Linked DNA regions of Anatilimnocola aggregata. Each later gene encodes a partner of the first gene's protein in a complex. Links are inferred from orthologs where the notes say so. Each region holds a gene or a part of one and is shown on either strand. Other genes may lie near its edges. The genes, in order: smc and ETAA8_RS29790.

Region 1 (7,734 bases):
CTGGCCGCTGTTCATTACGCCCGGTTACAACATGTACCTCATTTCCGACCCTGGCGGCACGCGCGACTTACCCCCGCGTTTAAACACCGCATATCTCGATCTCACCTGGGCTCCCCTTTTTTTTCAACATCACCGCCTGCTCTTGTCGGTGGCCCCGAGCGTTTACTCCGATTTCGAAGCGCCCGCGTCCGATGGCTTTCGTGTTACCGGCAAGGCAATTTATGCTTGGGACTACGTGCCGGATCGCTTGCAGTTCGTGGCTGGCGTCCTTTACCTCAATCGCGATAACATCCGCGTGCTGCCGGCGGGTGGTGCCATCTGGAAGCCGACGCCGTATTTCAATTTCGAGTTGATATTTCCGAAGCCCAAGCTTGCGACGCGCGTGAATGTAGGTACCGGCTATGAAGACTGGGTGTTTGTGACCGCAGAGTTTGGTGGCAACACCTGGTCGATCCTGCGGGACGACGGCACGCCCGACAATGTTACGTGGCAGGACTATCGCCTGATGGGTGGTTACGAACGCCGCGTCGACGGTGGCGGTGGCTATCGACTGGAAGTGGGCTACGTCTTCGGCCGGAAGTTAGAATATTCTTCCGGCATTGGCAACTTCGACCCGCATAGCACGTTCATCATTCGGGGCGGCATTACGTTCTAATCGCGACGTGCGAGTAGTCACTTCGCTCTTGACCGTGTAGCTCACATCCGGTACCGTCCGCCACCCAATGGGGATTGCCTCGCGCACGATGCGCTTCGGTATCACAGCTAGCAAATGAGGGTCGGCATGACGCCGCACACTGCTCGCCAGTCGCTCTACAATCGCCGCGCCTTCCTGGCTGCCAGCCTTGGCAGCTTGGGGCTCGGTGCCATTTCTGGCTGCGCCAATCCGCTCTTTCGTGGTCAATCGCCCGAAGTGGATTTGCCGGTTGAAGAAATCAAAGAGCGCAAGCTTGTTGGCGACTTCACGCGCCCTTGGGGCTTGAACTGGATCAAGGTCGAATCGGTCGCTCTCGTTACCGGGCTCGATAACACCGGCAGCGATCCACCTCCTTCCGAACAACGGCGACTGCTGATTGCCGAAATGCAATCGCACGAAGTGCCGAACGCCGACAAAATTCTGGCTTCGCCCGCGACGTCGATGGTCATCGTCCGGGGCTATTTGCCACCCGGTGTGCAAAAAGGCGATGCCTTCGATATTGAAGTCCGCACGCCCAAGAACAGTGAGACCACCAGCTTGTATGGCGGTTGGCTGATGCAGACTCGCCTGCGCCGTATGGAAGTCCTGGGGGGCGTGATTCGCACCGGCGATGTCGATGGTATCGGTCGCGGCAACGTGCTCATTAACGGTGTGATCACTGGCGAAAACGACAAGGTGAGCAAAGCGCGCGGGCGCGTGCTCGGTGGCGGTCTGGCCCTCGAATCGCGGCCTCTCGGGCTGATGCTCAGGCGCGAAGACGCTTCGATTCGCATTAGCACGCTGATTGGCAAAGCGATCAACACGCGCTTCAACACGATGGATCACGGGCAGAAGAAAGGTGTCGCCAAGCCGATGCGCGACAATTTCCTTGAGCTCGTTGTTTCGTCGCGATACAAGCACAATTTGGGGCGTTACCTGCGCGTTGTCCGCAATATCGTGTTGCAAGAGTCGGCGCTCGAAAAAACCGAACGGTTGCAAACTCTGGGTCGTAAAATCCAAGAACCCTCAGCAGCACCGCTGGCAGCCCTGCAGTTAGAAGCCATCGGTCGCGAAGGTGTCGATACGCTGAAGGCCGGCCTGACGAACAGCGATCCGGAAGTTCGCTTTTACGCCGCTGAGGCACTGGCTTATCTGGATGAAGCCGATGCCGCCGCGCCATTGGAACTGGCCGCGCGCGAATCGTCGGCCTTCCGCTGGCACGCACTGACCGCGCTGGCCTCGATGAATCAGCCCACCGCGTACGACGCGCTGAGCAATTTGCTTCACGCGCCAAGCATGGAAACCCGCTACGGTGCCTTCCGCGCGCTCCGGTTGTATAACGCGGCCGACCCAGCGACGAAGGGGGAACTGCTCGAAGGGAAGTTCTACTATCACCTGGTGAGCACGACCGCTGAACCACTCGTCCACGTAACCCGCAGCAAACATCCGGAAGTGGTCCTCTTCGGTCATGAGCAGGCAATCAAGCCGCCGCAGTTTCTCAATTGCGGAAAGGCGATTCTCGTGAAGGGGCAGGCAGACGGTCAGATTAAGGTTTGCTGTTTCAAGCCATCGCTTCCGACTGGCGAAAGTCAGGATGTGACGGAATATTGCCCGCCGCTGCTCGATCAGTTGATTCGGACTGTCGTGCGCATGGGTGCCAGCTATGCCGACGTCGTTTCGATGCTCAAGGAAGCGCAAAAGCAGAATCTGCTGACTGCCCGGTTCGCTGTCGAGGCGCTCCCCGAGCCAGGCCGCAAGTATTATCGCGATGCCCACGACCCCACCGACCAGCCGCCAGCCGAAATGGTGGCCGAAGGGGATGAAACGGCAACTTCGGTCAGCAATACGGGCGTCGCGACGCCGGAACCGGAGCTCTATATCGACCGGCTGAGCCAGGACACCGAAAGCGACCGTGAGGAGTCCGTCGACCAAACGTACATTGCGCCGGAATATCTCAAGAAACAACCCGGCGTTTTGGATAAACTGAATCCATTCTCGGGCAAGTAGTTGCCCGCCCGCTCGTAACCCGTTTGTCGTGTTCGTCATCCCATGCTCAAAGCGTTGGAAGTATTCGGCTTCAAAAGTTTCGCCGATCGTACGCGCTTCGAGTTTCCCCAGGGGATTACGGTGGTTGTCGGGCCGAATGGCTCGGGCAAGTCGAATGTTGTCGATGCCGTCAAATGGGTTCTCGGCGAACAATCGGCCAAGAGCTTGCGCGGCAAGGACATGGCCGACGTCATCTTCAAAGGCTCTGGCGGGGCCACAGGGCGTCGTCCGCTCAACACGGCCGAAGCGACGCTGATCTTCGACAACACCGAGCGGCGTCTGCCGATCGATGCGCCCGAGGTGCATATCACGCGGCGAGTGTTTCGGGGCGGCGAAGGCGAGTATCTCATCAATCGCCAGCCCGCGCGGCTCAAAGACATCAAGGACATGTTTCGCGGTACCGGCGTGGGTGCCGATGCGTATAGCATTATCGAGCAAGGCCGCGTCGATAAGTTGCTCAATGCGTCGTCGAAAGATCGCCGCGCGATCTTCGAAGAAGCGGCTGGCATCAGTCGTTTCAAAGCCAAAAAGGTGGAAGCTCAGCGACGGCTGGAGCGGGTCGATCAGAATCTGCTCCGCCTGACCGATATTGTCGAAGAAGTCGAAAACCGCCTGAAGACCGTGCGGAATCAGGCCGTCAAAGCCCGCCGCTATCGCGAACACACCGAGCGCTTGCAGCAGTTGCGTACGCAAGTCGCCATGACCGACTGGCGGCGACTCACGGAAAAGCTGCGGGGCATCGAGCAGGATATCTTCGAGCGGCGTGAGCAATCGGAGACTGCTGCTGCCACGGCCGAACGACTTGAAGCTTCAATTCTGGAGTGCGACACTTCGCTAGCCGTTCGCACCGAAGAGATGCGGGCCGCGGATAATCGACTGGCCGCCAATCGAGAACAGATCTCGCTGCAAGAAGCGACCATTCGCGATCAGCGCGCTCGGAGTCAGGAACTGGCAGACGAAGCGGAGCAACATCGCCGCAATCTGGCCGCCATGCAGGAGCGAGCGGGCGACCTGGTCGAACGGCTGAAGCAGACCGAGGCCGAGTTTCATGCCGCGGAACTCAGCCATGCCGTGGTCGAAGAGCAGGCGACGACGCACGAGCAGCAAGCCGCCACACTAGCCGATTCGCACCGCCAGTTACACGAGCAAACCGAAGCTGCCCGCCGCGACTATTTGAGTCACGTGCAGTCTGCGGCCACGGTTCAAACCCAACTCAGCGGCCGGCAAACGACCTGGCAACAAGCGGCGACCCAAATCGACCTGCTCGCGCGACAGACCGAAGACTTGCTCGCTGCAGCTCAGTTGCTCGATGTGGAACTCGAGCAAGTGCGCCTTCGCGAACAGGCTTTTCAGCAAGAGCTAGATACCCAGCATCGTCAGTTGGAGGCGGCCCAGCTTGAATTGGCCGACAATCGTCGACTGCATACATCGCGGACGCACGATGTCGCTCAACTCGTCGGCCGACATCACGCCACCGAAGATCGTATTTCGGTACTCGAAGAGCTCGAGCGGAACTTCGAAGGTTTCGGTAGCGGCGTGCGCGAGATTCTGGATGCGGCCGTGGATGCCACCGCAGCGCCCTGGGCGAAGGTGAAGGGGATCGTCGCCGACTTGATTCAAACCGAACTACAGCACGCCACCGTCATTGACGCCGCCCTCGGTGAATCTGCTCAGCATGTGGTGCTGGAGTGTTCGAGCGAACAGGCCGCCGCAGTGCTGAAGCGAGCTCAGCAGGCTTCCAGCCGTGTAACGTTGCAGTTCACGAGCGAAGGAACTGATGCTGCGCCTTTGGCGAAGCATGCTTGGGAAACGGATCCAGCGATTCTCTCGCGACTCGATCGCTTGGTGACTTTTCCCCCAGCAGCCAAAGACCTGGCCGAACGGCTACTGGGGCAGACTTGGCTGGTGAAGAGTTTGGCCGATGCATTGCGCCTGGCCGCAATGGCCGCCCCTCATTGCCGATTTGTGACTAGCGATGGTGAAATTGCTGCCGCCGATGGAACGGTGACAGCTGGTGCACGACAGGCGGCGGCGAGCCTTGTTTCTCGTCGCAGTCAACTGCGTCACCTCAAAGACGACCTGTTGGTAATTCACGAGCAGATCACCAACGCCCAGCGCGAAACCGATCATCTGCGCGGCCTGGTCGAACTGCAGGACGAAGATGTCCGCAAGCTGGTGCTTGCCCGCTCAAACGCCAATGAGGGGCTGGCTGCCGAGCGCCAACGACTGGGGCAGTTGCAAGAGAGACTCGAACAGAATGAGCGCGAGCGCCAACAGGGAACCGCGCAGCGTAGCGAGTTAGTCGCGCAGCAAACACAATTGCAAAGCGAGATCGCCGCGTTTGAGAAACAACTCGCCACGCACAAGTCGGCCATCGACGCTTACCAACAAACGGGCGAAGCTCAGCAACAACAGCTGCTGCGACTCGAACTCGACCGACAAGAAGCGTCTCGCCTGGCAACGGCTGCTCGCGTTGCCTTGGCTCGCAGCGAACAGAGATTGGAAGGCTTAAAGCACCGGTTGACGCAATTCGTCGACGATCAGGCTGAACGTGAACGGGCCGTCGCGCAAGTCGAACAACAGCTGCAGTCGTGTACCAGCCGGCATCAGGCCGCCGAGCAGACGATTGTCTCGGTGACCGCTGCCGTGGGCACGCTGTATGACCAAAAGCAACTGCTCGAAGCCGACGCTGTCAAGCTGCGTGAAGCGCAGGCTGCCGCTCAATCGCAGCGACAACAACAGGCTGAAGAGTTGCAAAGCCTGCGCAAGGATGTGCGCAAGCTGGAAGAACAGTTACATCAATTGGAGTTGGGTGCCACGCAAGTCGGGCAGGAACGGACAACGCTCGCCGACCGGATGCGCGAGGACTACAACATCGACTTGTCCGGTGCAGACCAGGAGACTTCGGCCGAAGAAGAACTGGCCCGCGTGGAAGTCGAAGCCGAAATCGAATCGCTCCGCCGCAAGATTAATCAGATCGGAGCCGTGAATCTCGACGCGCTCGATGAACTCGACGATCTCGAATCTCGCTTCGGCACACTTTCTGGCCAGCATAAGGATTTGACCGAGGCCAAGCAGGCTTTGGAGCGGATCATCGTCAAGATCAACGCCGATAGCCGACGACTGTTCCTCGATACGCTCGAAGCAATCCGCGTCAATTTCCAGGCGCTCTATCGCAAGGCCTTCGGCGGCGGCAAGGCAGACATCATCCTGGAAGAAGGGGTTGATGTGCTGGAATGCGGCGTCGAGATTATCGCGACTCCGCCAGGCAAACCTTCGTTCAACAATTCGTTACTCTCGGGCGGCGAAAAGGCCCTCACGGCGGTCTCGTTGCTGCTGGCAATCTTTCAGTTTCGCCCCAGCCCGTTCTGCATTCTCGACGAAGTCGACGCGCCCTTCGACGAAGCGAACATCGGCCGGTTCATCGACGTGCTTAAGGACTTTCTCGGCTGGACGCGATTTGTCGTCGTTACGCACAGCAAGAAAACGATGACTGCTGGCAACACGCTTTACGGCGTGACGATGCAAGAATCCGGCGTTTCGAAACGTGTCTCTGTCCGCTTTGAAGACGTCAGCGAGGATGGCGAAATTCGCCGCGAAGCCATCGAACGCTCTGCCGCTCAAGAGCGTGCCTCCCGCGCTGCCATTGCTGCCGAAGCTGCTGCCGACGACGAACTCGATGCCGACAATCTGCCCGCTGCAGAAGAAGATGCGGCGTAGGTTGCTTCGTGCCGGGCAGTTCTGCAACTAGAGCTTCGTTTTGTTACTGCGTACAATAGAGGCAGTAGGTTTAGAACACAAACGAGTCTTTGCTATGTCACTTTTGGTATCGACCGACACCTCGCTTGAGCCGCTGATGCCGCCATATCCGGTGCAGCGTTTCACGGTAGAGCAGTACCTTGAGATTGCCGCCGCAGAAGTCCTTGGTGACGAACGAGTGGAGCTCCTCGAAGGTTGGATCGTTCCCAAAATGGTCAGAAACTCGTTGCACGATGGAACGGTCGACTTAATCGAGCAACTCCTCCATAAGTTGCTGGCCGACGGGTGGTATGCCCGCAGTCAGAAGGCACTCGTCTCAGAGGACAGCGTTCCTGAACCCGACGTCGCCATTGTTCGGGGCACACCGCGGGACTATTTTTCAAAGCACCCGCAAGGATCGGACGTTGCAGTGGCCATTGAGGTCGCCGTTTCTTCGATCAATCGTGATCGTCGCAAAGCGAGTATCTATGCACGAGCTGGCGTAGCGGCGTATTGGATTGTGAATCTGCAAGATCGATGTGTGGAAGTATTCGATTCTCTTCTCTCGAACGATGGCAAGGCACAATACAGTCGGCAACGAGTGCTGAAAGATGAAGAGCGGCTCGAAATTACACTCGACGGAAGAGAATGCAGCCTTACTTGCAACCAAGTTTTGCCTGAGCCTGTATCCGGTTCTTAAATGGTCCAACAACTACTTACCCGCTGACGACCGCGACAATTTCGCCAGTTGCACCAGAATGTGTTCGAGGCGGGTGAAGTAATCGGCTTCAGCGATATTCGCCTTGCTCGCCCGCAATTCAGCCAATTCCTTTTCCAGCAGCTCGCGCTGCCTGCGAATCTCGGCGGGAATGGCTTGTTCTTTCTCACTGCGGACCAGCACGAACTGGCTCGCGAGAGAGCCATCGACAGGCGCGCCGGCCTTCGTCTGTTTGACGACTCGCAGGCCTTGGAACCAGTCAGCGGGGGTGCCCAACCGATCGCCATTGTCATCGAGCAGCGCGTGCTCGGTCGCTAAGCGCGCTTCGCGCGCGTAGAACTCTCGCAGCTTGGCACTCGCGGCCAGGTAAGCCTCGAGCAGCGACGTCTGTTCATCCTTGTCGAGATCAGCTGCTGGGTCAGCAATGCTGGTGGAGAGAAACTCGCCAAAACGGGCGAAGTTATATTCGTGGCCGCTCTTGGTGGCGGTGATCACGACGCGCTGCGGAGCCGATAGCTCCGCCAAAAACGGGCCGCTGCACGACGAGCAATCGACCACA
Region 2 (6,390 bases), 2.3 Mb from region 1 along the record:
CGGCTTGGGAGCCATTTTCCCGCCAATCATTTGGAGCATCATCGCGCTCAAGTGCCTCGGCTATGACGACGACTCTGCCGAGGTGCGTTACAACCACGAGCAACTGGCCGGGCTGACGGTAGAAGAAGAAACTTCGGCCCATTTGCAGCCCTGCTTGTCTCCCGTGTGGGATACGGCCATCACCGTGCGCGCGCTGGCTGCCAGTGGTGTGACGATTGACGACCAATCCTTGATCGCCGCCATCGATTGGCTGCTCGAGAAGGAAGTGACCCGTCCCGGCGATTGGGCCGCCAATGTGAACGCTGCACCAGCTGGTTGGTTCTTCGAGCATCACAACGATTTTTATCCCGATATCGACGACACCGTGATGGTGATGATCGCCGTCAAAGAACTGCTGATTGCTTCGGAATCTTCTGCAGCTGCGAAACCAGTCAATCGAGAGTTGCAACATCCGCGCAGCAGCAGCGATATGCAAATCGACGAAGCCGATGCTCGTCGTCGGTGGGCCATTGGTGCTTGCGAACGCGCCCGGCGCTGGGTTCTGGCCATGCAGAACAAAGATGGTGGCTGGGGCGCGTTCGACAAAGACAACGACAGCGAATTTCTTTGCCGCGTGCCGTTTGCCGATCACAACGCCATGATCGATCCCAGTACGCCGGACCTGACGGGCCGCGTGCTGGAAGCGCTGGCGCATTGGGGTGCGAAACGTGGCCAGCCTGCCGTTGACCGCGCTTTGCAATACCTGCGCGAAACGCAAGAGAGCGACGGCAGCTGGTTTGGCCGCTGGGGTGTGAACTACATCTATGGCACTTGGCAAGTGCTCGTCGGACTGAATGCCATCGATATCGCCAAGGACGATCCGCTCATGCAGCGGGCAGCGAATTGGCTGTTGACTCATCAGCAAGCTTCGGGTGCTTGGGGTGAATCGGCAGATACTTACGAAAAGCCGCACCTGCGCGGGCAAGGTCCGGCCACTGCTTCGCAAACTGCCTGGGCATTGCTCGGCTTGCTGGCGGCGGGACTCGCCGAACATCCCGCTGTCGAACGAGGCGTGCAATGGCTCGTCGATCAACAGCAAGAAGACGGCACCTGGGCCGAAACCGAGTTCACCGGCACCGGTTTCCCGCGAGTGTTCTACTTAAAGTACCACGCCTACCCGATTTACTTCCCGCTGTTGGCCTTGGCGACCTACGCCAATGCCCGCGGCCAGGAGCTACCGAAGCCCCAGCGCGAATCCGTCTCGCCGCGGTTACGAGTGGTGGGATAGCTACCCGATCGCTCGGGAGGGCGAGGCTCCCGCCGAGCCGAACGGTGGAGCATTAGCACAGACAGCCATTGCAAATCCAAACGGGCGGCTCAGCAGGAGCTTCGCCCTCCCAAAAACGACCCTCGCTGACGCGTCGGGCTACCTAAAAGAGAGAATCATGTCGGTACCCATCAGCCAAATGTGGACGGTCGCCAGTTATGTGCTGGGCAAGAAGCTGGCCGGCATCAATCGCTATCCACTGGTGCTGATGCTGGAGCCGCTGTTTCGTTGCAACCTGGCCTGCGCTGGGTGCGGCAAGATTCAGTTCCCGGCTGAGATTCTGCGGCAGAATCTCTCACCCGAGAAATGCCTGCACGCCGCCGACGAATGCGGCGCGCCGATCGTTTCAATTCCTGGCGGTGAACCTTTGATGCATCCGCAGATCGACGAAATCGTCGCGGGGCTCGTGCAGCGCAAGAAGTATGTCTATCTCTGCACGAACGCGCTCAAGCTGGAAGCAGCGCTGCCCAAGTTCAAACCGAGCAAATACCTGGCGTTTTCGGTACACATGGACGGGCCCAAAGAAGAACACGATCAGGCCGTCTGCCGCGAAGGCGTTTATGATATCGCGGTCGCGGCGATCAAAGCGGCCCGTGCCAAAGGCTTTCGCGTTACCACCAATAGCACACTCTTCGATGGTGCCAATCCCGAACGGATGCGCGGCTTCTTCGACGACATGATGCGGCTTGGCGTCGAAGGGATGATGGTCTCACCGGGCTATAGCTACGAAAAGGCTCCCGATCAGAATCACTTTCTCAAACGACAACAAACTACGAACCTTTTTCAACGACTGCTCAATCGCGCGCCGCGGCGTTGGCAGTTCAATCAAACGCCGCTGTTCCTCGAATTCCTGCAAGGCAAGTTCGATCTTGAATGCACGCCGTGGGGCAGCCCAACGTACAACGTCTTTGGCTGGCAAAAGCCTTGCTACTTGCTTAACGAAGGCTACGTGCAGACCTTCAAAGAGTTGATGGAACTGACTGCCTGGGATAAGTACGGGCAAAAGAGCGGAAATAGCCGCTGCCAGGATTGCATGGTCCACTGTGGTCACGAACCGAGCGCCGTCGCCGCCACCTTCGGCACACTCAAGGGCTTCCTGCATACTGCCAAGGTGAGCCTGTTTGGTTCGTCGACGAACCTCGACCAACCTGCCCTGGCACTTGCTTCCGCGGGCAAAGTTCCGCCGCCGCACGTTGGCAAATCTCGGAGCGGTTCGCTGCTGAAGATTGGGAAGTAGGCGGGTTGTCATTGAAATTGAGCCAATCCTTCGACCGGAATGAATCGCCACGTGGTCGAAATGAGAGACGATAATTCCCAGGTATCAACTGGCAGCACGAAGCCGGCCACCAATCGCCTGGTTTGGGTGCTGGTTGGCTTGTCTCTGGTTTGCTTGCTGCTGGCCGTCAGTCTGTTTCTCTGCGTGTTGCCCATTGCGCTGCAGTCTGTCCGCGAATCAGTTCGTCGCAATCAAGTGCAACAAAACATGCAGCAACTGAAGGCAGCGATTGAAGCATACGAAGCTCGTCAGCTTGAATCACCATTGTCCCCAGAGCGAAAAAAGACAGAGAAGTCCTTCACTGATTAACTTCCCCGCGCCTCGCCGCTCAGCGCGATTCCTGGGATACTGCAAATAATCGCTGACGTGACCAGTCACTTGGAATAAATAAGTAATGGATTTTCGCGTCGACCTAACGACCTTTCGCGGGCCGCTCGATCTGCTGTTGTACCTGGTACGCAAGCAGGAGGTCGATCTGGCCGATCTGCCGATTGCGCTCATCACCGAGCAATATCTGCAGTACCTCGAATTGCTCGAACACCTCGATGTGAACAGCGTCGCCGATTTTTTGGAGATGGCCAGCACGCTGATTGAGATCAAGTCGCGGGAAGTGCTGCCGCACGGTGGCGAAGAGGTCGAGACGTTCGACGACCCGCGCGAAAACCTCGTGCAAAAGTTGCTGGAGTACAAGCAGATCAAAGACGCCGCCAGTATGCTCGAAGAGCGCGGTCGCGATTGGCAGCGGCACGTTTCGCGCCTGGCCAGCGACCTGCCACCGCGCGAAATTGCTCCCGCCGATCAACCAATCCACGAAGTGGAACTGTGGGATCTGGTGAGTGCGATGGGACGCATCTTGCGGGAGAAAAAGGCCGTCAAACAGGCGACAATCACGTACGACGAAACGCCGATCCAGGTCTACATGAAGCGGATTCACGAAAAGCTGACCAGCCAGCAGCGGGCGGCGTTCAGCGAGATGTTCGCGCCGGGCATGCACAAGTCAGCGATGATCGGCGTGTTCCTCGCCGTGCTGGAACTCGTGCGGCATCACAGCGTGCGGGCGGAACAGAATGATCTGCACGGCGAAATCTGGATTGTGCCCGATGCCGAGTTCGATCCCGCGAAAGAGATCGTCGCCATCGATAACTACGATGCGCGGCCCATCTCAGACGATATGCCGGTCCAAGGACGGTAATTTCAGCAAGCCTGCAGTCGCGGGCTACATCTTCTGCAGCTTCATCTGCACCAGCCCGAGTTGCTGTTCGCGAAAGCCTCCTTCGCAATAGCTGAAGTAGAAGTCCCACATCCGCCGAAATGAGATCGGCAATCCGAGTTGAGCCAACTTTTCGTCAGCTGCGTGAAAGTTTGACCGCCAGGCTGCCAGCGTGCGCGCGTAGTGCTGCGGCAGATTATCAAGTTGCTGTAGCTTGAGATCGGTGTGCTCAGAAATCGCTTGCAGCATGGGCGAGACCGCGGGCAAGTGTCCGCCGGGAAAAATGTACTTCTGAATGAAATCGACCGAACGGCAATAGTCTTTGTATAAGTCGTCGGCAATCGTGATTCCTTGCAGCACCAACAGACCGCCGGGCTTCAGCAGGCGCGAGCAAGTTCGAAAGTACTCGTCGAGAAATTGCGGACCAACGGCTTCGATCATTTCGACCGATACCAGCTTGTCGTATTCACCGGTCAGTGCCCGGTAATCTTGCTGAAGCAACGTGATCCGGCTCGCTAGTCCGGCCTGCTCCACTCGCTCGCGCACGCAATTTGCCTGCTCGCGCGAGATAGTCGTCCCCGTGACGTGGCAGCCATAATTCCGGGCTGCATGAAGCGCGAGGCCGCCCCACCCGCAACCAATTTCTAGCACGCGATCTCCGGGCTGAAGTTGCAGCTTTTGGCACAAGCGGTCGAATTTCGCGATTTGCGCTTCGGCCAGCGTGGCTTGCGGAGATTCAAAGACCGCGCTCGAGTAAGCCAGCGATTCATCGAGCCACAGCGAATAGAAATCGTTCCCCAAATCGTAGTGGGCCGCGATGTTCTGCTTGCTTCCTTGCTCGTTATTCCGCCGCAACCAATGCCCCCAACGCAGCCAAGGCTGCAACAGCCATTTTCCGCAGCGTTCGAGCGCGCCCGTGACGCGCGCGTTGCGAATCATCAGCCGCACAACGGCGGGCAGGTCGTTGGTCGACCACTCACCGGCCATGTACGATTCGGCTGCGCCAATGCTTCCTCCCAAGGCCACACGGCTGTAAAGCGCCGGATCATGCACCGTGATCTCAGCTGCCACGCCATCGGCCGAAGGCGTGCCAAAGGTCGTCGATTCCAGCGCATCGGTGAGCGTGAGCACGCCTTGGTCTAAACTGACCAGCGAACGATGGACGGCAGAACGCCACGCACGGGTCTGCCAGTTCCAATGACTGGCAGTCGCCTTTCTTTGGTTTGCAGGTTTGCTGTCACTAACTTCATCGGCAGGTGTTGCCAGGCGGGGCATTACAAGCCCTGCGTCGTCGGACATGGTTGCGATTCCTTGGGGTGCGAATAGACCGGCAGTTGTTTGCGCCACAGCCAAAAAGCCTGGTAATAAATGGCAGCGACCACTTTGGCCGACATCCAGCCTTGGCGAATCATCGCGGCGGCTAGCGACGCGCGCGTCAGTTCGCGACGGCGCATCGACTGCACTGCCGTCAGTATTGGCTGGTCGTCAAGTTCCGCCCGCAGAGAAACTTTCAACTGCTCGCCTGGCGGCTGAATCAACCAGCGATATTGCTGCTGCATGCTCAAGAAAGGCGAAACATGAAATTGCTTCTCGTGCCGGAAGCGACCGAACTCAGTCGATGTCTGATTTCCCGACCACAACACATACCAGTGCCGTTCGCGCCACGGGATGTTACTCACCTCGGCAACCACGCACTGCAGCTCTTCGCGCGGATCGAAGCAGTAGTAAAGATTCAACGGGCTGAAGTAGTAGCCGAAAAAACGCAAGTGCGTGAGGAGCCGAATCGGGCCGGTGATGTGCAGTCCCGTCCGCTCCCGAACCAAATCGCTCACCGCTGTCTTGAGAGTTACCTCGTTCGAGCCTGCTTCCCCAACGGGATGGTCGGCCAAGCAGAAGCTGGCCGTGGCCAGGTGCGTTTCGCGCGCGAAGATGCCAGCCGCGGCGAGGGCGGGAATTTCGTCCAGGTCCAAGTACAGCATGAATTGCCTGTATTGGAACTGGTGGATCACCGGGCGGTCGCGACGGTGCCAGACCGTTCCTTCGTACAGACTGCTGTGCATGCTTCGAGCGTGACTCCAAATTCGCGGGCGACAGCGAGCGCGCTGCGCACGCCATCTTCATGAAAACCGTGGCCCCAATACGCGCCGCAAAACCAGGTTCGCCGTGGGCCATTGATTTCGGCCCAGCGAGATTGCGCAATAGCGCTGGCGCGACTGAACACCGGATGCTGAAATTGCATTCGGCGCAATACCTTCGCCGGCGCAATCTCATACGGAGTGTTGAGCGTGGCCAGAATGGGCGTTGGCGAGTTCACCCGCTGCAAGCGCGAGAGGTCGTAGGTTACCGCAACGTTGCCAGTCTCCTGCTCGTCCGTTACTCGCGGAGTGAGATAGTTCCAACTGGCCCAGGCACGCTGGGAACGCGGCAAGATCGAAGTATCGGTATGGACGATCACTTCGTTTTGCTGGTAGGGGATCGCGGCGAGAATCTCACGCTCGGTGGCCGTAGCATCGGCAAGCAGTCGTAACGCTTGATCGGAGTGGCAACCGAGCACCACATGGTCGAAGTGGCGGGGATCGGCCCCCATCGCCGAGACCC

What was found.
Region 2: the proteins of smc (region 1) and ETAA8_RS29790 are in contact, whole or in part, in a crystal structure (PDB 3ZGX), measured with the Bacillus subtilis proteins. The link is inferred for Anatilimnocola aggregata from one-to-one orthologs.

Annotation. Positions count from the first base shown.
Region 1 is NZ_CP036274.1:5,492,818-5,500,551, forward strand. The notes cover bases 2,324-6,639. They hold smc (chromosome segregation protein SMC), read left to right. Parts: upstream 2,324-2,722; coding sequence 2,723-6,439; downstream 6,440-6,639. Other genes in these bases: ETAA8_RS20520 (flagellar basal body P-ring protein FlgI), read left to right, coding at 2,324-2,680; ETAA8_RS20530 (Uma2 family endonuclease), read left to right, coding at 6,480-6,639. In the rest of the region: ETAA8_RS20515 (hypothetical protein), read left to right, coding at 1-655; more of ETAA8_RS20520, read left to right, coding at 782-2,323; more of ETAA8_RS20530, read left to right, coding at 6,640-7,157; ETAA8_RS20535 (hypothetical protein), read right to left, coding at 7,170-7,734. UniProt on the Bacillus subtilis protein: Required for chromosome condensation and partitioning.
Region 2 is NZ_CP036274.1:7,825,427-7,831,816, reverse strand. Bases 1,904-4,875 are described here. They hold ETAA8_RS29790 (segregation and condensation protein A), read left to right. Parts: upstream 1,904-2,976; coding sequence 2,977-3,774; downstream 3,775-4,875. Other genes in these bases: ETAA8_RS29785 (SAM-dependent methyltransferase), read right to left, coding at 3,799-4,875; ETAA8_RS29795 (type II secretion system protein), read left to right, coding at 2,604-2,891; hpnH (adenosyl-hopene transferase HpnH), read left to right, coding at 1,904-2,543. Also shown: ETAA8_RS29805 (terpene cyclase/mutase family protein), read left to right, coding at 1-1,267; more of hpnH, read left to right, coding at 1,425-1,903; more of ETAA8_RS29785, read right to left, coding at 4,876-5,091; ETAA8_RS29780 (DUF1365 domain-containing protein), read right to left, coding at 5,067-5,852; ETAA8_RS29775 (NAD(P)/FAD-dependent oxidoreductase), read right to left, coding at 5,798-6,390. UniProt on the Bacillus subtilis protein: Participates in chromosomal partition during cell division. May act via the formation of a condensin-like complex containing Smc and ScpB that pull DNA away from mid-cell into both cell halves.